2 regions of the Salinicoccus sp. CNSTN-B1 genome follow, and region 2 is predicted to be linked to the other one. Evidence: riboswitches for the same ligand, from Rfam matches in the RefSeq annotation. Region 2 holds a riboswitch; the other holds the start of a gene.
What was found. Region 2 has a riboswitch for lysine ahead of ACYF68_RS12265 (Na+/H+ antiporter NhaC family protein). Riboswitches for the same ligand answer to the same signal wherever they lie in the genome.
Positions count from the first base shown of each region.

Region 1: another riboswitch for lysine. It lies ahead of ACYF68_RS07325 (aspartate kinase); the one in region 2 lies ahead of ACYF68_RS12265 (Na+/H+ antiporter NhaC family protein).

Region 1 covers NZ_JBTWMN010000004.1:1,236,016-1,246,836, reverse strand. The annotation lists partial or broken gene ACYF68_RS07350 (M20 metallopeptidase family protein) at 1-348, opposite strand, end outside; partial or broken gene dapD (2,3,4,5-tetrahydropyridine-2,6-dicarboxylate N-acetyltransferase) at 341-1,056, opposite strand; partial or broken gene dapB (4-hydroxy-tetrahydrodipicolinate reductase) at 1,058-1,785, opposite strand; partial or broken gene dapA (4-hydroxy-tetrahydrodipicolinate synthase) at 1,782-2,677, opposite strand; partial or broken gene ACYF68_RS07330 (aspartate-semialdehyde dehydrogenase) at 2,679-3,664, opposite strand; gene ACYF68_RS07325 (aspartate kinase) at 3,681-4,883, opposite strand; lysine riboswitch at 4,963-5,139, opposite strand; partial or broken gene ACYF68_RS07320 (ABC-F family ATP-binding cassette domain-containing protein) at 5,221-6,823, opposite strand; gene ACYF68_RS07315 (NAD-dependent protein deacylase) at 6,908-7,636, shown strand; gene ACYF68_RS07310 (CvfB family protein) at 7,649-8,521, shown strand; gene pepF (oligoendopeptidase F) at 8,554-10,359, opposite strand; gene ACYF68_RS07300 (hypothetical protein) at 10,583-10,821, shown strand, end outside.
Region 2 covers NZ_JBTWMN010000004.1:2,084,098-2,094,918, reverse strand. The annotation lists partial or broken gene ACYF68_RS12325 (NAD(P)H-hydrate dehydratase) at 1-455, shown strand, start outside; gene ACYF68_RS12320 (hypothetical protein) at 452-784, shown strand; gene ACYF68_RS12315 (hypothetical protein) at 798-1,088, shown strand; gene ACYF68_RS12310 (prenyltransferase) at 1,088-1,720, shown strand; gene ACYF68_RS12305 (EamA family transporter) at 1,912-2,733, opposite strand; gene ACYF68_RS12300 (thioredoxin family protein) at 2,850-3,407, shown strand; gene ACYF68_RS12295 (ABC transporter permease) at 3,447-4,211, opposite strand; gene ACYF68_RS12290 (ABC transporter ATP-binding protein) at 4,208-4,663, opposite strand; gene ACYF68_RS12285 (ATP-binding cassette domain-containing protein) at 4,638-4,913, opposite strand; partial or broken gene ACYF68_RS12280 (DUF72 domain-containing protein) at 5,220-6,067, shown strand; partial or broken gene ACYF68_RS12275 (sulfite exporter TauE/SafE family protein) at 6,131-6,957, shown strand; gene ACYF68_RS12270 (bifunctional metallophosphatase/5'-nucleotidase) at 6,968-8,137, shown strand; lysine riboswitch at 8,330-8,493, shown strand; gene ACYF68_RS12265 (Na+/H+ antiporter NhaC family protein) at 8,594-9,679, shown strand; gene ACYF68_RS12260 (Na+/H+ antiporter NhaC family protein) at 9,640-9,837, shown strand; gene ACYF68_RS12255 (Na+/H+ antiporter NhaC family protein) at 9,786-10,184, shown strand; gene ACYF68_RS12250 (YutD family protein) at 10,437-10,821, shown strand, end outside.

The DNA of each region.
Region 1 (10,821 bases), 850 kb from region 2:
AGCTGCCTTTATCCGATAAGGTTTTACAGCGTTCGATAAAAAGCATCATGGCAGCAGTGTGGCCGTCATGACCACACGCATGCATCCTCCCATCGTTCCTGCTGCGGTAATCAACATCATTCTCTTCCTGGATGGGGAGACCATCTATATCCGCCCTAAACGCGAATGTCCGATCCGAATTCCCCTTACATAGGCGACCACCCCTGTCTTAAGTGGCTGTTCGAACGTGATATCCAAGCTGTTCAAAAACGCAGTTATATATTCAGTCGTCCTGTGTTCTTCAAGGGATAGTTCCGGGAATTGATGGAGCTTACGCCTATATGACCTGACTGCTTCCAATTCAGTCATTGAGTTTCCTCAGAGCTGAGACGATTTCCCTTTTTGAACCCTCCACATCTTCTGCCTGTTTAATGACTTTAGCAGGCGTGCCGGCCACAACTGCACCTTCGGGAACATCATCAGTGACGATCGCACCGGCTGCCACGATCGCACCTTTCCCAACCCTGACACCTTCTAATATGACCGCGTTGGCACCAATCAGGACTTCATCCTCTATGACGACGGGCGATGCGCTCGGTGGTTCTATGACACCTGCAAGTACGGCGCCTGCGCCTACATGTACATTTCTGCCTGTGTAGGCACGGCCTCCCAGAGTAGCATTCATATCGATCATGGTGCCTTCACCCACAACGGCACCTATATTTATGGTGGCACCCATCATCACTACTGCACCATCTTCAATTACAGCATTTTCACGAATGAAGGCGCCAGGTTCGATACGTGCATTCGTTTCGGACAAGTCCTTCAAAGGAATGGCTGAATTCCTTCTATCCATCTCAATTTCAATGTCATTGATGCTGTCTGAATGCGTTTCCTCAAACACTTTCCAATCTGCAAGGTCAGTGAATATCGTTTTTGAGGCATCACTTCCGAACACTTTGAACGAATCGGGAATTCCACACCTTCGAAATGACCATTTACATATACTTTTACAGGTGTCGTTTTATGCGCATCGCTTATATATTGTATGATTTCCTCTGCTGAAAAATTCCTCATTTTATCTCTCCTCGAATAGGTTGTTATAGTCGTAGAATCCTTTTGGACGATGTACCAATTCTGCCGCTGCTTTTAGAGCCCCATTTGAAAATATTTCTTTGGACTGTGCCTGATGGGTGATTTCTATCACTTCATCATCTTTCGCAAAGATGACATCATGTGTGCCGACGATCGAACCACCACGGATGGCGCTCACGCCAATCTCATCACTGCTCCTTTTTTCGTTAGTGTTCGACCGGTCATATACGGGATAACTGCCACAACGATGGTCGAGGGCGGTATCGAGAAGTTTGACAAGCGTACCGCTTGGGGCATCTACTTTTTTATTGTGATGCCGCTCAACCATCTCCAGATCGAATTCCTCCAGCAGTCCGAGTGCCTTTTCCAGAAGGGTGTTCATGACATGGACTCCGTAGCTCATATTTGCACTGAAGAATATTGGTGCTTCACGGCTTTTATCTTTCAGTTTTGAAATGATTGCTTCCTTTTCTCCGGTAGTCGCCACCACAAGGGGAGTGGTCACTTCATTTTCCAGGAGGCGTAATATTAGAGCGGGGTGGGAAAAATCAATCGCCACGTCTGCTTGGGCGTCATCTATATTTTGAAAACTGGGGTAGGGGGAGTGGTTATCGCCATTTACTATGACCCGGCCACTTCATGCCCTTCTTCTTCTGCCAGACGTGCCGTAATTTTGTTCATGGTGCCGTAGCCGACCAGCAGTATCCTCATAGGACGATGCCCTCCTTATAGTTCTTCAACGTCCGTAATGCACGCTCCAGTGCTGCGCCTTCCAAAGGGACCAGGGGCAACCTGAATTCATTCAATCCAAAACCGAGAGCGCTTGTCATCGCCTTGATCGGCATCGGGTTGACATCCATCTGTGCTGCTTCGATTAAAGGCATCAGCTGTTGAAACTTCGCCTCAGAGTCCGGCTTGTGCTCTTTAATCGATTCGTATATATCCTGCATTTCACCCGGGATGACATTTCCTACCACTGAAATCAGACCTTTGCCGCCAATCGAACAAAATTGATGCATGTTGTCATCATTACCGCTGTAGAGACTAAAGTTTTCGTCCCAGTCAACTCGAGTAGCTGCTTTGTATATTCCAAGTTGCCGGTTGCGTCCTTCAGGGCGATGATGTTGGGATGCTTACTGAGTGCGTAAACCGTCTCTGCTTCAATGGTCATGGCAGTACGGGACGGCACATTGTAGAGGACCACCGGAAGGCGAGTAGAATCTGCTACCTTGATAAAATGTTGGTAGAGTCCCTTCTGATTCGTCTTATTGTAGTAGGGGGTGATCAACATGATACCGTCCGCCCCTGCGTTTTCTGCGAATTTGGACATTTCCACGGTGGATTGTGTCGCGTTTGTCCCTGTGCCTGCAATGACGGGGATTCTACCAGCCACCTTGGTCACTGCCGCTTCAATCAGCAGCTTGGCCTCTTTCATGGATAGGGTCGGGGATTCCCCCGTAGTACCGTTTACTATGATCGCTTGGGCGTTATTCTTGATCAAGTATTCTATATGATCGGAAAATGCCTCAAGATCTATCTCATCACTGCTGAATGGGGTTGTAATCGCAACTCCGACTCCTTCAAAAATCAAACGACTATCCATATCATCCACGCTCCATTTCCATCATCATTTTTAAAATCTGTACCGAGTTCTGCGCGGCTCCCTTTAGAAGGTTGTCTGCTGTACACCATATATGGAATGTATTATCCAACGATTCATCTTTACGTATCCTGCCGACGAACACTTGCGATTTGCCGGTGCTTGCCAGCGGAGTAGGGTACTGGTTGCTGCTCGGATCATCAATTATGCTGATGTAGGGCAATCCTTTGAACGCTTCCCTGATATCTTCGACAGTCGCCTGAGCCTCAAGTGTGACGTTAATCTGGACGCTGTGGCTGTTTGAAACAGGGACCCTCACACATGTAGCAGTTACAGGAAGTTCAGGCTGGCCTAATATCTTACGTGTTTCTGAAATCATCTTATGTTCTTCCTTTGTATAGCCATCTTCCATAAAGACGTCGATATGGGGAGGACATTATCATGGATCGGGTGGGGATAAGTGGTTGGGGACGCACCTTTTGCACCTTCTTCCAAATCACGCAGACCACCACTTCCGGAACCGGACACTGCCTGATAGGTGGTGTAGTCGACTCTGCTTAAACCGAACTTTTCCTTCAACGGGGCGAGCACAACCACGGACTGGATTGTGGAACAGTTCGGGTTTGCTATTATCCTGCGCTTCAGTTTAGGCGAATTGATTTCCGGCACTATAAGATCAACGTCCTCACACATCCGCCAATGGCTGGAGTTGTCTATTATGATGGCGCCATTCTCTTCAAACACTGGCGCATAATGCTCACTTGTCGTCCCTCCTGCACTCATAATGACATAATCAAATTTTTCATCCGCTGATTCCTCAGTCAATGCTTGGACTGTGTACAACTTATTATGGACTTCGATTTGTCTACCTGCGGAACGCGGAGAAGAGAACAACATGAGTTCTTCCGGTTCTATTTCATACCTCTCGAACATTTCAATCATCTTATCTCCAACGACGCCTGTCGCCCCCACAATTGCAACCTTAACCATCTAAAAACCTCCAAAATTATATATTGAATTTTTCGGCGAGCACTTCGACTGCCTGAGTCTCGTTCTTCTTGTCGATCACATAGGAAATGCTGATTTCCGAAGTGGTCGTCTGATAAAAAGGTATACCCGATTGATGCAATGCGATAAATGCCTTGGAAGCAACACCTGTCATATCCCGCATGCCCGAACCGATGATTGAAACTTTAGCCCGATCCGTTCTGACCTCCGTCACGATTTCCCCATGCATCTCTTCAATCGACTCAAGTATTTCATGAAGCTGGAGGGAATCAGTCCCCTTTACCGTAAATGAAAGTTGAAAGCCTCCACTGTTGATGACTTGCGATATCATATCGATATTGACTTCATGACTATCAAATTGATTGAACAGATCGAATATAAGCGTAGAGTCCTGCTGCGGCTCGTATAGGGTGACATGCATCATGCTGCTGTCTAGGGCGATGCCTGTCACCGCCTTACGTTCAATGATCTCTGTCTCCTGCATAATCCATGTTCCTTTCTTTTCTGATGATGTCTGCCCCAGATAGAGGGGGATGGAATGGTTTTTGGCAATCTCTATGCAGCGTGTTTCAAGAACGCCTGCACCAAGTGCACTCATCTCCATCATCTCATCGTAGTTGATTTCATAGATTCTGCCTGCTGCACTGTAGAGTCGGGGGTCTGTTGCATAGAGGCCCTCTACATCCGTATATATCTCACAAGGTATATTGCATCGTGCAGCCAAGGCGACTGCTGTAGTGTCCGAACCCCCGCGTCCCAGCGTTGTTATTTCTCCATCGCCGTTAATGCCTTGGAATCCTGCTATTACAACAACATCATATAATGCCAGGCTAGATTCTATGGCCTCCTGATCGATGCTCGCAATCCGGCTCTTCATATGGCCGCCAAACGTCTTTATTCCTGCCTGATAGCCAGTCATCGCTTTAGTGCGCACCCCTAGATTTTCAAGGATGATCGACAGGTAGGAGATGGTCTGCTGCTCGCCCGTCGTCAAAAGAAGCGCGACGTGATCTTCTTTTGGAGTAGAGGAGAGGGTGTTGATGTTTGTCAACAACTCATCCGTCGTGCTTCCCATGGCACTTACCACCACTATCAGTTTTTCTCCAGATTGTACCCTTTCCTGCAATTGTTCTGCTACGCTTCTGATCTTATCGAAACCACCAACTGATGAACCACCGAACTTCAAAACTTTAGCGTCCATATGTCCTCCTGTCACTGGGAGCACACACCAGAAATAATAAAAACAAGTCTGGCAGAATGCCAGACTTGTCTTATCCATATACAAGTGATGCACTCCATTATTAAAAAATAATGACAGACCCGTAGCTCTTAACCTCCGGATCCAATAGCAGACTGCTGCAACAGTATACTATTTCGGCATCGCACCCTTTCACCAGCTTAAAGTTCGCAGACTTCAACAAGTGGCTACTCATGATTGATGCGCCTCATCCAAACATATTTGATTTGTAGATATGATTATACATAGACAGCCCATATAAGTAAACTGTTTTTTTGTATTTTTTAAAATTATCTCTCAATTAAGATTTTATGAGACCTTTATCTTTCAAGTATTCCTCATAGCTTGATTCTTTGACGATTGCACCTTTGTCCTGCAGGTCAATCACTTTATTGGTGATGGTATTAATGAATTCGAAGTCATGTGAAGTAAATATAATAGAACCTTTGAAATCTTTCAATCCATCATTCACAGCTGTAATGCTTTCAAGATCCAAGTGGTTTGTCGGTTCGTCAAGAAGGACCACGTTGGCTTTCGATAACATCATCTTAGAGAGCATGGCACGAACTTTTTCTCCCCTGAAAGGACATCGGCTTTCTTCTTAGCTTCTTCACCACTGAAAAGCATACGGCCCAAAAATCCACGGAGGAAAGTTTCTGTCTGCTCCTCTGGAGGTGCATATTGACGCAACCAGTCCACCAAGTTTGTATTCACGCCTTCAAAATAAGCTGAATTGTCTTTTGGCATATAGCTTTGACTTGTTGTAACGCCCCATCTCACTTCTCCTTCATCAGGTGTGATTTCACCAGCCAATATGCGGAGGAAAGTAGTACGGGCAATTTCGGATGAACCGATTAAAACCGCTTTATCATAAGGGTCGAGCGTCAGGTTGACGTCATCCAACACCTTGACGCCATCGATGCTGTGGCTAAGCCCTTTAATGTAGAGGAGGTCATTGCCGATTTCACGTTCTGGTGTAAACTTGACGAATGGATATTTTCTTGATGATGGCTTGATGTCATCCAATTCGATTTTTTCCAAGGTCTTCTTACGGCTTGTCGCCTGCTTGGACTTGGAGGCGTTGGCACTGAAACGTGCAACGAAATCTTTCAATTCTTTGATTTTCTCTTCTTTTTCTTATTCTGGTCCTGTGCCATTTGCTGGGCGAGTTGACTGGACTGGTACCAGAAATTATAGTTGCCCACATAAAGCTCGATCTTACCAAAGTCAAGATCCGCAATATGGGTACATACATTATTAAGGAATCGACGGTCGTGGGAAACCACGATAACAGTATTATCGAAATTGATGAGGAACTCCTCAAGCCACTGGATCGCTTCTATATCGAGGCCGTTGGTCGGCTCATCGAGAAGTAGGACATCCGGGTCGCCGAACAGGCTTTGGGCCAGCAGGACCTTCACTTTCTGATTGTTTTCGAGCTCGGACATATTCTTATCGACCAAGTCAGATTTTATACCCAGTCCATGTAGCAGGCTTTCAGCATCAGCTTCAGCTGTCCATCCGCCCATCTCACCATATTCACCTTCAAGCTCAGCTGCACGTATGCCATCTTCATCAGAAAAGTCCGGTTTCATGTAGATTTCGTTCTTTTCATTCATTATCTCCCAAAGTTTCGAGTGTCCCATCATGACGACATCTAATACACGCTGATCTTCATAACCGAAATGGTCCTGTTTCAATACAGCGAGACGCTCGTCTTTCCCCAGGCTCACATGACCAGTCTGAGCTTCTATTTCTCCTGAGAGGATCTTCAGGAATGTTGATTTGCCGGCGCCATTCGCCCCAATGAGACCATAGCAATTTCCTGGTGTGAATTTTATATTTACGTCTTCGAATAGTTTGCGGTCACCAAACCTGAGACTTACGTCTGTTACCTGTAGCATAGGCATTCTCCTTTAGTATATTCTTAAGCGATGATACCACATTTATGGTACCATTGAAATATAATTCTAGGAGGATGAGTACCCATGGAGAACGATATACGCCGGTTTCAAAGCATTATCGATACCAGTCACGATATCGTCTTTTTTACTGGTGCTGGAGTTTCAGTTGAAAGTGGCATACCAGATTTCAGGAGTATGGGTGGATTGTTCGATGAAATCAGGCAGTCGGGGAATTCGCCTGAATATCTTTTAAGCCGCGACCATCTCGATGAAGAACCTGAGCGCTTTGTGCAGTTTTACAGGAAACGCCTGCTGACCAGCGATAAGCACCCAAACATTGTCCATCGCTTCATTGCGGAAATGGAGACTGCAGGGCGTTCCCTTGGGACTGTGACCCAGAATATTGATGGTCTCCATACCGAGGCCGGCAGCAATAATGTAGATGAATTGCATGGTTCGCTCAATCGTTTCTACTGCATTTCATGCAATCAGGATTATACTAAGGATGCCTTATTGCAAAATGATGTAATGACGTGTGAATGTGGCGGGATATTGCGGCCTGACATAGTATTATATGGAGAGATGCTGGACGAGCGTGTCCTGCAGTCTGCCCAAAACAAGATATCAAAAGCGGATACACTGATTGTGTTGGGGTCGTCACTGGTTGTGAACCCGGCAGCATATCTGCTCCATTACTTCAAAGGTCACCATCTTGTCATCATCAACAGAGAAGAGACGCCTTTCGATTTTATGGCCGACCTGGTCATCAATCAAGATATGACCACAATAATAAAAAATATAGAACACAAATGAAGGAGATCATTCATGAATCAGATATCAGGTACAGTGCAATTTTTGAAAATCATTAAGAGAGAAGGTTCCACATATCACCTTAAAGGAGAAGACGCAGTCTATATCAGAATGAATGCCTCCGCCTCGGCACGGGATTATGAGATAGGGGAAGAAATCAGCGCATTCATCTATCCGAATAGAAGTGGTGAACTGTTTGCTGCTCCTATAGTGCCAACCGCAACCGTTGATAAATACGGTTATGCAGAAGTGGTTGAAGTGACACGGGAGGGAGCGTTCGTCGATGTCGGGGCCCCGCGCGAAATTCTTGTGCCTTGGGTTGACCTCCCTAAAGTGAAGTCAGTCTGGCCTAAGGAAGGGGACCAGCTTTATCTGAAGTTGAGGGCTGAGAGCGACAACCAATTATTCGGACGTCTGATCACTGAACAGGAAGCCGCCGAGCGCTTCACGCCACTTGACCAGTCGGCATTCGCAGACTACAGGAATAAATGGATGGAAGGGCGTCCTTACCGTCTGCTTAGGATAGGATCGTTCCTTTTGACGAATGAAGGACACAAAGTCTTTATCCATGAGAGTGAACGTGAAGAAGAACCACGCCTGGGTGAGTTGAAGAAGTTCAGGGTGATCGGCATCAACGATAAAGGGGAATTGAACGGTTCTTTCATCCAGCAGGCATATAAGAAGATGGATGCAGACAGCGAAAAGATACTGGATTACATCGAGCGCAATGGCGGACGCATGCCGCTTAATGATAAGAGTGCACCTGAAGATATAAAAGAAGCTTTGAATATGTCAAAAGGCGCCTTCAAAAGAGCACTTGGCCGTTTGATGAAGGAAGGTAAAATCGTCCAGACTGAAAAAGAGACTGAAATGAAGGAAACCCGGTAATCATATGATTACCGGGTTTTCCTGCTCATTTTCTATCCTTCTATCTGGTCGGTCAACTGCTCCAACTCATCGACCAGTTCTCCTATATAATCGATGGTATCGCGGAGAGGCTGATCAGTCGTGATATCGACTCCTGCCATCTTGGCCAATTCGACAGGGGTCTTTGTACCACCCGCCTTCAGAACCTTCAACCAATCATCTACAGCAGGCTGTCCCTCATTGAGTACACGCTTGCTCATGGCAGTCGCAATCGTCAGACCAGCTGAATAGGTGTATGGATATAATCCCATATAATAGTGGGGTTGCCTCATCCATGTCAGTTCGGCACCTTCAGTGATGCTTACATCATCCCCCCAGAATTCTTCAATGACATTGCGCTTTAGGGTGTTGAGGTCACCTGCGGAAATATTCTCTTTGACATCAACTTTTTTGTAGACTTCACGCTGATAGGCAGCTTCAAGCAGATGCGTCACGCAGTTATGGTAATAGGTTCTGGATATAATTGAACTGATGACCCAGCGTTTGAACTTGGGATCTTCGGAGTTCTGCAGAAGATGATTCGCCATCAGCATTTCATTCATTGTGCTCGGCGCCTCCACAAAATACATCGAACTGCGCGCGTCGAAGATATTCTGCTCACGATTGGCATTATGGAAGTGTCCAGCGTGCCCCAGTTCATGGGCGAGTACAAACACCTCAGTCATGAGGGAAGTCCAGGATATAAGTATGAATGGATGGGAACCGTACGGACTGGCGCAGAAGGCACCTGTAGACTTCCCTTTGTTCTTGACAAAATCTATCCAGCGCTCATCATAGGCACGGTTCACCATGTTGAGGTAATCATCACCCATGACTTTGAGAGCATCATTGATATACTGCCTAGAATCTTCGACACTTATTTCAGGCTCTGATGCCGGGTCGAGTGAAACCTTCAAATCCTCATATTTCATTTCATCAAGCCCATGGACGCGCTTCAACAGTCTTGCATAGCGTCGCATATGAGGGGCAAGATCACTCATTATCATATCAATTTGACGATGGTAGAGGGATTGATCCACATCCTGCTCATGGAGCAGGTAATCTATAACAGAATCGAACCCTCTAAGATCAGATGTCGTTTTTTCCTGCTTTAGCTGCAAATCGTAAGTGCCGGCAGCAGTATGTTGGTATTTTGAGAGTGTATCACTGAATGCTCTGAATGCATTGCGTCTCACCTCGACATCTTCATGGCCTTCCAATTCTCCCTCGAAAGACAAGTAGGAGAGGGGATATTCCTTTCCGTTGGCACTGAAAGTACCGAAATCGATATCCAACAATTTAGTTTTAAGATATAAGCTGTAGGGCCCGTCGAAAACCGGTGAGTAGCTTGCAAGCGCTTTTTCGACTTTCGGATCCAATTGGTATGGTTTATTTTTGAGTAGTTCATCTATGAAGTGGAGGAATTGCGGTGCTTCTGACTTCACTACTTCAAGAAATGCTTCCTCTTTTTGAATCAGTTCACTTGTGAGGAAACTGGATTCGCTGTTGAAATATGTACTGATATTACTCGCCATACCATCCAATTTCTGTGCATTCTCGTCACCTTGGTCCGAAGAAAGCTTCAAGTTGGCATAATTGCCGATAGGGACGAGTGATTCGAGGATCGATTTATATTCTTGGATGGCTTCTATTGCTGCAGTAGGGTTGTGCAGGTTCCCTGAATACTTTTCGTTGAACTCTTTAATTTTGGGGCGAACTGCTTCAATTGCTTGAGCGAAAGCTGCATCATCAGTAAATAAGTCGCTCAAGTCCCACGTGTATTGCACATCAACATCTTTTCTTAATTTCATTTCTTCCATAGCTAAAAATCGCTCCTTTAATTTCGGAATCCGAAGTATTAATGACAGTATACACGAAGATTCTAAAAATTCAAATCATATGATATGCAAATATTTAAAAATAAAAAGGGTAATATAAATATAGCAATAACGAAAATGGGGTGAAATTATGATAGAAAACTTCAATTTTTATTTGATCACGATTCTTGCCGTCATTATTTTAACAATTTTAGTCGGATGGATATTGCATAATTATATCCTCATTCCTGTGTTTTCTTTTATATTGATGACGTTGGCGGCATTCGTGATTCCTAACTTTATAGAGAACACCGACTGGAAGCCGTTGTTCGGCTACGCAGTATTCTTAGGTGTTCTATCACTGATTGTAAGCATGCTCGTGTGGATGTACGTCAGAGGACGTAAACGAAAGAAAGAATTATCCAGCCCAAAAAATGATGTAGAGCCAACAGATACCAATACTCG
Region 2 (10,821 bases):
CTACCATATCAAGAATCAGCTCGGCAGAGTATCCGAATACGCAGGTGAGGTCGTCCTGACACCGCACCCCGGGAGATGGCCATGCTGCTTGACAAGGAAGTTTCAGAAGTAGAAGCGGATAGGTTGGGCATCGCCCATGAATTTGTCCAAAAATATGGTGTCAATCTGGTTCTCAAGGGCCATCGTACCGTCATTGCGACACCTGACGCCCTGTTGGTCAATCAAAACGGTAATGACAGCCTCGCCAAGGGGGGAATGGCGATGTGCTGACCGGTATGATCGCTTCTTTCCTTGGCCAGGGAGCCAGCCCTTTGGATGCCATGACAGCAGCCGTCCACCTTCATGCAACAGCCGGTGAGTCAGCAGCCATCCGTCTATCCCATTATAGTGTGACCCCAGAAGATGTGATGGCCGAAAGCAGATACATCATGAAAGAATGGGAGATGGGAAAATGAAGGAAAAGGCATTAAAGAGCGGTAACGGCAACCTGTTTAAAAATAACGTGCCGACCAGCGGCAAACTGCACCTGACATCTGAAGCCATCTATCATATTCCTCAGGCAATGAACCTGGACCGTAAAGAGACCAAGATAATGCTGGATGAAATCGAGCAAGTGAAAGTCATCAATTTTAGGGTGTTGAAGCTGATACCAATCACCAATGGACTACAGGTCACACTGAAAGACGGCAGAGATCTGAAATTCATAGTAAATGGGAGGAAGAGATGGAAGAAACATATAGAGGAAGCACTCATGCATCGCAGGTTCGGTGATTCGATAAAATAAAGGGGGAATTCAGATGACGCAAGGAGGGTTCAGTCTCAAAGGACTTAAAATGGTGGTCAGGGCAATAGCAGTGGTGACCTCAAGCATAGCAGCAATCATCTCCACCGCACTGCCACTTCTGCTGGGCTATGATATCAAGGTACCCGGCCTATTTGGTCTATCCCTGTTGCTTGCCACAGGTGCACTCCTCGTACACGGTGTGCTGACGCATGTATTGAATGATCTGATGGACTTCGAATCAGGTACCGATCAGGCCAGTCCTGCCTTGTTGTCCGGGGCAGCCGCGTCATCCAGGAGGGTGTAATGGCTCTTGGGACACTGAGGCGGATGGCAGTTTCAGCAATCATCATACTTTTATCTGCTGGGCTCCTTTTTATGGTTCTGGGCCAATTCAAGCTTGTCACCTTGACGCTCATCGGCATCTGGGGTGCTGTAACCTATTCAACCAGACCGTTCATCTTTGCCTATCGGCCGTTCCTTGGAGAATGGGTCAGCCTGTTCCCATCCATGCTGCTGCTTGGTCTTGCAGCGCCATGGATCATGCTGGATTCCGTTCCATTATGGGCTTGGCAGAATGCCATGATAAACGCCCTTTGGTGCATGGCATGGGTGATGGTCCACCATATCCCTGATTTGAATGCTGACAGGAATGCTGTTCCGAAGAAGCGGACGTCGGTCGTCTGGTCGATCGAACGCTATGGCCTTTATCGGGCGGGACTTCCTGCCCTGATTTACCTCGTATTGGTTTTCATCATCGTCATGACAATGCTGTCAACCCGGCCGATTGGGGCAGTCGGTGCATTATTGATGCTCGGGTATGCCATCTATCTGATTTTAAGCATGGATGTAAAAGATATCGAACAAGTCACGCAACGTGAAAAGGTATTACTTCTGCTCGCCATGAGCACTGCGGTATGGTTGGGTATATTCTATTGATATATGGAAGGCAACGAATCATCGGCAGCTGCTCCGCCTCATGGGTATGGACATAAAAAATCGGACCTTGATGGTCCGATTATTTCTTCAAGCTGGAATAGATTTTCATGCTGCCTCTTTTCTCCCTGTGGAAATGTAGATGGCGACACCCAGTATGATGATGATGCCGGCTATTTGGTACCAGCCCATACTTATGTTGAGCCAGGGACCGAGCTCACCACAGCTGAAGCAGGCTCCACTATGCCAAGTACTCCCGCTTCTTTTGAAGAAAGGTGTTTCAGACTGCTGATATAGAGCAAAAAGGCAAGGGTAGTGCCTAAAAGGACGGAAAGCAGGAGGATGATCACCAGGGTAGGTGTCCAGTCAAAGCTGAAGTCGAAATCCCATACAGGATGGATGACATTCATCGCTATGCCGCCGATGAGCATTGATCCTCCGACCAGTTGCAGGGGGTGCAGCCTATAGAGCAGCACTTGGGCATGCAGTGTGTAGTAGGCGAGTGCGATGCTGGAGACGATTCCCCAAAACAGTGCTGGTCCCGGTACGATGAGTGCCGTCAAATCACCATTGGTGGCAATCAGTACTACACCTGTAATCATGCCAATGATGATGAAGGCATCTGCTGTCGTCCATTTGGCATACTTTCTGATGATCAGCCACATTATGATGTAGATGGGGCCGGTATATTGAAGGACGGTGGCTATAGCGGCGTTACCGTAACCGATTGCCGCCATGAATGAATACTGCACCATAGTCATCCCGAATAGACTGAAAATGATCAGCATCAACAATGTTCTCCGATCAAGCCTTACGGGTTGATGCTTCCTGGAAAATAACCAATAGGCACTAAGCAGGATGATGCCGCTTACAGTCAATCTGAATGATACATACCATTCCACCGTAACCGGAGTATTCCTGAATATGTAGTCTGCGGCCGTGCCGCCGAGCCCCCATAAAGCGGCACCGATCAGGACAAATATTAAACCTCTTATATGTTTTACTTCTGAATCCATTTACACTTGCCTCCTTTTGCATTATGCAAAGCATAGTCCAACATTTTTCCAAATTCAATAGGAAAAGCATTTTAAATGATATACTGCAGATATATCATGAAAATGGAGGGGTAAACATGGCACTTGATCAATGGTTCAGCCAGGCAATTGCAGCTGAAACCTATATTGAAGAGATGCAGAAGCATAAAGAGAATCTGCAGAAGGTATATGATGCCTTCGAAATACCTGATGACGCGTCATTTTTCCTGGAATTGGAGAAACAGAATCTACGGGTGATCGCCATCACCGAAGACTGGTGTGGAGATGCTATGATGAACATACCGATATTGCTTCATTTAGCCGAGAAGAGTCATATGCCGGTCAAAATGATACTGAGGGACTCGAACCTTGAATTGATGGATCAATATTTGACGAATGGAAAGTCGCGTTCGATTCCGATATTCATCTTCATCGACGAAAATGGCCAGGAAGTGACGCATTGGGGGCCACGGGCAGAAGCGGTGGAACAGGAAGTGTCAGAGATGAAAAGCCAACTTCCGGATAAAGATGACCCAGAACATGAGAAAGCCTTCCATGGCCTCATCGCCAAGCTTACAGAACGCTTTACTTCGGATGCTGATTTTTGGAATGCCACATATGACAGCATCAGGGCAGAGCTGGAAAAGAATGTATGACTACAGAAGGGCACACCCGCCGGGTGCGCCCTTTTACGTTTATTTTGAGTCGTATGTGAGGCCTATAAACTGCATCTTCTGGTTGAACAGCTTCGGATAGGACATATAGCCCACCATAACGGAAGATAGGGAAGCTGTAGTCAATATCAGGAACAGGACCAGCAACTGGTACATGACCGCTTCTATCGGATCGGCACCGCCGATTATGAGTCCACTCATCATGCCCGGCAATTGGACGAGCCCCATGGTCTTTTGGGCTTCGATGGTGGGGATCATGCTTGTCTGGATGGCGGATTTCAGACTTTTGTCTATAGCTGTCTGAGGTTTACCGCCCATTGAAAGGATGAGTTCGATCGTCTCATCGCTGCGTTCGACCTCATCTTTAAATTTATTCAGAAATAGGAGGGACAGTACCATACAGTTGCCGATGACCATTCCGCTGATCGGAATGACCTCTTCAGGAGTAAAGGGGATGATGCCGAAGCCGAGCATGATTCCCATCGTGACCAGTTCGACCAGGACGAGTGTGATGACGATCATCAGGGTGATGCCCGGTATCCCTTCTCCTTTTTTGATGACGTTCTGGGTTGCGGCCGCAATCATGAGCATGATCATCAGAATGATGAATATGACACTGCCGCTTTCAAAAACGAAGGTCAATATATAGCCGATGATCAGCAGTTGGATGATCGAACGGATGGTGGCGATTATGATATCCTTCTCTAATCCAAGTTTAAGGAAAAGCGTAAGAACTAGAGGAATTGCGATAAAGACCAGGGACAGCGAAAGCTGGGCGAATGTCATATTTCCTCACCCTCCACAAATTTTTGTACCAGCGGATTGCTGGATTCATCGATGAATGAAGCATCGCCAAATTCGATGAGCTCACCTTTACGGAGGAACCACATATCGTCACTGACACGCCGTGCCTGGTCCAGATCATGGGTGATCCATATGACGGTCACATCATGTTTCCGCTGAAGTTTGACGATCATGCGCTCGACCTCTTTCACCATACGGTAGTCGAGGCTTGAAGTGATTTCATCGAGAAGCAGTACTTCCGGCTGGTTGACCAATGTACGGGCAATCGAAATGCGGCTTTTCTCCCCACCTGATAAGGAGCGGATGTCCTGATCCAGTGGAATATCGCCGAGGTCGACACCATCAAGGAGTTCAGTAGCGTACGCTTTGTCCAGGGATTCATTGAATATCGCTTTAGGGAGGTTGATGTTATCGTACACTGTGCCCCCTATCATCGGTGTGCTTCTGGAAAGCCATCCCTATCTTCTTCCTGAGTTTTATCATATCCATGTTACGAATGTTTTCCCCTCTGAAGAATATCTCTCCTGAGTCAGGGGACAACAATCCGTTTATATGTTTCAGGCACGTCGTCTTGCCGGCGCCGCTCGGGCCGACGAAAGTGGTGATGCGTCCTTCTTTGAAGTGGCCGGTGATGTCATGCAGAATGTCCTTATAGCTGACATTGCTGAATTCTATTATGCTCATTGGATTGTACTCCTTGTATTATAGAATGATGAACTGTGATCGTTATCATGAAGAAACGACTGGACCGCACGTCCGGTAGATATGGTGACATTGCATTACTATCGTCGGGTGCCAAAACAGTTTCCCAGTTCACTTTATGATACTGGACTTTGTCAACTTAGTGAAGCACCGTTGTTATTTATAATTATTATAAATAAATAATAACATGATTTGCTGTGATTATAAATGTCAGTATTGAATTTTTTCACCTTGCGCCTAATATAATTATGCGTGGGGGATATGGTATAATGAGGTAAGGTGATTTTTATGATCTATATCGGTTTGACAGGGTGGGGCGACCATCATAGCCTATATGCCGACCTGACAAATAAAAAAGATAAATTAACGGCTTATGCCTCCCATTTTCCGATTGTTGAACTTGACGCTACATATTATGCCATTCAACGTCATGCGACAATTGAGAAGTGGTGCAATGAAACCCCGGAACGCTTCAAATTCATCGTCAAAGCACACCAGTACATGACGGGACACAGTGACTACCGCGACCATTACGATTCCATAAAGGATGTATTTGCAGCCTTTCGTGACATGCTGAGGCCGATGGAGCAGGCTGGTAAGCTCAGCTTTGTCCTGCTGCAGTTCCCGCCATGGTTTGACTGCACCAGCAGAAACATTAAATACGTCAAGTATGCCAAAGAACAATTGGCCCCTTATAAAACTGCTGTCGAATTCAGGCACCAATCCTGGTTTACGGAACAATTCAAGGAGGATACGTTGGCATTCTTGCATGCCAATAACACCATCCATACAATCTGTGATGAACCGCAGGCAGGTATCGGCAGCATACCCTTCGTCAACCGGGTGACGGATGAGACAGCGTTCATCCGCCTACATGGCCGTAATGTACACGGGTGGACCCAGAAGGACCGTTCGAGTAAGGAATGGCGCAATGTACGCTACCTCTATAATTATAACGGTGCAGAACTGGAGTGGCTGAAAAGGCAGGTAGAGATACTGCGCCACAAGACGAGGGATATCCATATCATTTTCAACAATAACTCCGGCGGGCATGCTGCCGGAAACGCCCAACAGTTCATGGCACTGATGGTAATACGCTATGAAGGACTCTCCCCAAGCAGCTGAAACTGTTCTAGTTGATTTGGAGCAAGCATGTCATGATAATGACCAAGGTTGCCCTTTGGGCCCTTGAAGGAGTGATGCTTATGGAATATATCATCCTTATAATGATTGGTCTGATGGCCTCTGCCCTTGGTGCACTTGTAGGCATCGGTGGTGGCGTCATCATAGTGCCGCTGCTCATTTTCTTCGGTATCAATATGGGTATCCTTGACCGGATAACACCACAGAGTGCCGTTGGTACTTCGAGCATCATATTGATCGTCATCGGCTTGTCGGCGATGATCTCCTATGGACGCAGTAATCAGGTGGATAAGAAAAACGGTGGCTTGTTCCTGATCGGCATCATGCCGGGGGCCTTCATCGGCTCCTATGCGAGCCGTTTCTTCACAGTGGACAGCTTCAACTTATATTTTGGCATTTTCCTCATCTTCTTGAGCACCTTGCTTATCGTCAGGGACCGCATCAAGCCAATTTCAATTTTTCAGGATGAACGTTACATGGAGCCACATGTGGATAATATGGGGATGTGCACCATTATGGTTTCCCAGCTTATATCGCAATCATTTCAACTTTCATAGTAGGATTCTTCACTGGCCTTTTCGGTATCGGTGGAGGTGCCCTCATGACGCCGTTGATGCTTCTTGTTTTCCGTATGCCGGCAACAATCGCAATCGGGACCAGCATGATGATGGTGTTCTTCTCTGGAAGTGCGGCTGCATTCGGCCATATACTGCAGGGCAACGTCGATGTCTGGTATGCTGCCTTCATCGTACCTGCTGCCTTCATCGGCGCCAAAGTCGGGGTGATGGCGAATCGGCACTTCAACTCCGACTCGCTGGTCGTCGTCCTACGTACAGTACTGCTGCTGCTTGGTGTCTACATGATTCTAAAGACCATCCTATAGAGGTGATTCAATGGAATTGAAACTTTTCCATACTAATGATATACACAGCAACTTATATAATTATAAAAAGATCAGTGACTTTCTGATCAACAAAAAACAACAATATAAAGACCACATGGTCTACGTCGATCTTGGGGACCATACCGATCGGGCCCATCCATATACCGAAGCGACACTCGGCAAAGGCAACGTCGAGTTGCTGAATGAAGCGGGATGCGAGGTGGCGACGATCGGCAACAACGAAGGCATCACCTTGCAGAAAGAGGAGCTTAAGTCGCTCTATGATGATGCTACCTTCGATGTCATCTGTGCCAATTTGCGGGAAGTAGACAGTGACCACCCTTACTTCAAACCTTACGTCATCAAGGAAATCAAAGGTATAAAATTCGGTTTCATCGCGGCAACCGTTGAATTTACGCCCTTCTATAAGGCACTCGGGTGGGAAGTGTCCGAAGCGTTCGACTGGATCCTCCACGCTATCCGGGAAATCAATACTGAAGTCGACTGCATCATCATGATGAGCCATCTGGGCCGTTACGATGATGAATCCCTTGCAATGATGTTCCCTGAAATCGATGTGATATTGAGTTCCCACACCCACCACCACCTGGAAGAAGGGGAATGGGTCGGCGATACGCTGCTTGCAGCTGCCGGACGGTTCGGCGATTACGTCGGAGAAGTTACGCTCGATTTTGAAGGAGGCAAATTGGTGGATAAGCGGGCTCGTCTGTATAGCACTGATCTTCTGACGGGGACGGAAGATAAGTATTATGACAGGGGACGCCAATTGTTGTCGACAGTCGTCAAGCATGATGTGGCGCCTATAGAGAGGCGGCTCTATTCGACAGGAAGATTCATCTCCAGACTCGCCGAAATGCTGCGGATATTCACAGATAGTGATGTCGGCCTTCTGCATACAGGGTTGATCGCGAAGCCCTTTGCCGGCGGTGATCTGACCGAATACGATCTGCATAAAGTGCTGCCCCATGCCATTAATGCAGTACAGATCGAGTTGACTGGACGTGAGCTGAAGGAAGTGTTCAATCAGGCCGCCCAAAATGAATTCAAGGATGAAATAGTGCGGGGGCTTGGCTTCAGGGGGATATATTCGGCTGCTTCGTCATGGACAACATTGGATATGTACAATCTGAGCGGGAGTACTACATCAACGGTGAAGTAATACAGGACCGCAAGTCCTACAAGCTTGGAACATTGGATATGTATACGTTTGGCCGGATATTCCCCAATTCCGCTATTCCAAGAAAGTCTATAAGATGCCTGAATTCCTGAGGGACATCGTAAAGATGTATGCCGATAAACTGTAGTTGTAATATGATGTGTATGTGCTATAATGTCATGTACTAACTTAATAACCGAAAGTAGAGGTTGCAACGACCAATAGTACCGGAAAGGAGCAGACATGCTTTGATGTTCCGGGAAAGGGGAAGTTGCCGAAGAAACCGCCTGGTAGGGGGTATTCTGGGATCCGGCTCAATAGGCCGGGTACTATCATTACGATGATGCGCTACGTAATTGTGATGGACGTCACAGTGGCTGATTCTGTAATGCTGCTGTGGCGTCTTTTTCTTTATCATCGTAAAAATCACATTCACATTTTTAATTGGAGGTTAAAAATATGCAGAGCATATTGAATTGGGAGTACATATCGCTGATTCCCCCGTTACTTACATTGCTGCTGGTCTTGTTGACACGTAAGGTGGGCATCAGTCTGGGGGTAGGCATAATAACATCAGCACTTGTCGTGGCAGGTGCTGATGTGACCGGCACTTTAGGCGTCATATGGGAAGCTTTCTTGCTTATTTTCATAGACGGAGGCAGCATTAATACGTGGAACGCCTTCATCCTTATCTTCTTAAGCCTCCTCGGCATCATGACTGCCTTCATGAACATGTCCGGTGGTGCGAAAGCCTTCACGGCCTGGGCATTGACGAAGGTGAAATCCAGAAGAGGGGCGACATTTGCTACAGCGCTCCTTGGGATCATCGTCTTCATTGATGATTATTTTAGTGCATTGATCGTGGGGCAGGTGGCCAAACCGCTGACTGATAAATATCAGGTTTCACGTGCGAAATTGGCCTATTTCATCGACACGACAGCCTCTCCCGTTTCCGTTGTGTCACCGATCTCCAGTTGGGGAGCAGGCATAATGGGACTTGTGGCGCCCCTGATAGCTGCTGCCGGGATGGTCAGTGTCACGCCATTTGAAGCATTCATCTATATGATTCCGATGAATTTCTACGTCATCACGGCAATTGCGATGATGTTCATCGTCATCTTCATAAAGTTCGACATCGGTGCGATGAGAAAGCATGAAACCCGTGCAATACAGGATGGGGAGCTGTTCGGGAGTACACGTGAAGTGCCGGGTGAGACGGATGAAGACTTGCCGGTCTATGAGCAAGGGTCAGCCAAGGCGCTCATCGTACCGATATTGGGTCTTGCTGCGACAGTCATCATATTCATGTTCATAACAGGAGTAATCGCAGGCGGGTCATTTGATGTCTTCAGCATATTCGAGAATACGATGGTGACGCACTCTCTCGTCCTCGGGGGATCGTCGGCCTTGTGCTCAGCCTGTTCTATTATTTCAGGTACACAAGAAAAGATGAACATTTCGGCAAAACTGAAATTTGGCTGGGCATCAAAACAGGTTTCATGGCGATGTTCCCGGCTATTCTGGTCCTCACACTCGCTTGGATGATAGGGGATCTGATCGGTCAGATCGGTACAGGGGAATTGCTTGGCGGCATGGTTGAAAGTTCCAACCTGCCTACCAGTGTACTTCTGGCGGTTGTCTTCATTGTGGCATGTCTGATGGCATTGGCCACCGGTACAAGCTGGGGTTCTTTTGGATACTGATCCCGATCACCGGTGAGATCATGATCTCCCTGAATGAAACTGAACTGTTGCTGCCGAGCATCGCGGCTGTACTGGCGGGTGCCGTGTTCGGGGACCACTGTTCACCGATATCCGATTCGACCATACTGTCATCGACCGGTGCCGGGTGCAACCATATCGTCCATGTGCTCACCCAGCTGCCATATGCAATCGGTTCTGCATTGATTGCGACAGTGGGTTACCTGGTGCTCGGATTCACATCGAGTCTACTGCTGTCACTTGGAGTCATTGCAGTACTGTTGATACTGGTCGTTGCCGTATCGAAGTTGACCAATTCACCAATAGAAGAAAGAGGCTCTGAAGTCTAACGCATAAAATCCCCGCCTTCAGGCTGAAGGCGGGGATTCCATCAATCTGGTAAAATGTCCTAAAGCATCACATGAAGTCCCGCTTAATATGATAATATGAGTTTAATGCCTGAATTATAAGGGGGATGCACGGCTCTCTGAAAAGCGTGCAAGTATTGTCAGGCAGGACAAGTGGTGCGCTCCGTTTATCATATGGATGACCAGGGGGGCCGAGGCAAGCCGAAAGTGATGAAGTATTGAAGGGTGATTCAAATGATTACAATCGATCATATGCATTTTGAACTTATAGAAGATTACCGCGAAGCATTCGATGAGGCTCAATTCGAAGGGAAATACAGCGAGGTCCTGAACAAATACGACTATATAGTAGGGGATATCGGCTATGAGAAGTTGAGGTTGACCGGCTTTTATCGGGACAGTAAAAAGAAAGTTGAGCCTGATAAGAAATTCAGTGCCATTGAAGACTACATCAGTGAATACTGCAACTTCGGCTGCGCCTACTTCGTGCTCCGCAAAGTACCGAAGTCCGAACTGAAGGAACAGGTGGCGGAAGGGCAACAGGGAAATGATGTTGAGCCCGCAGACCCTGAAGAAAATGACACGGATAAAAAGACATTGGCAGGCCACCTGACGCCTG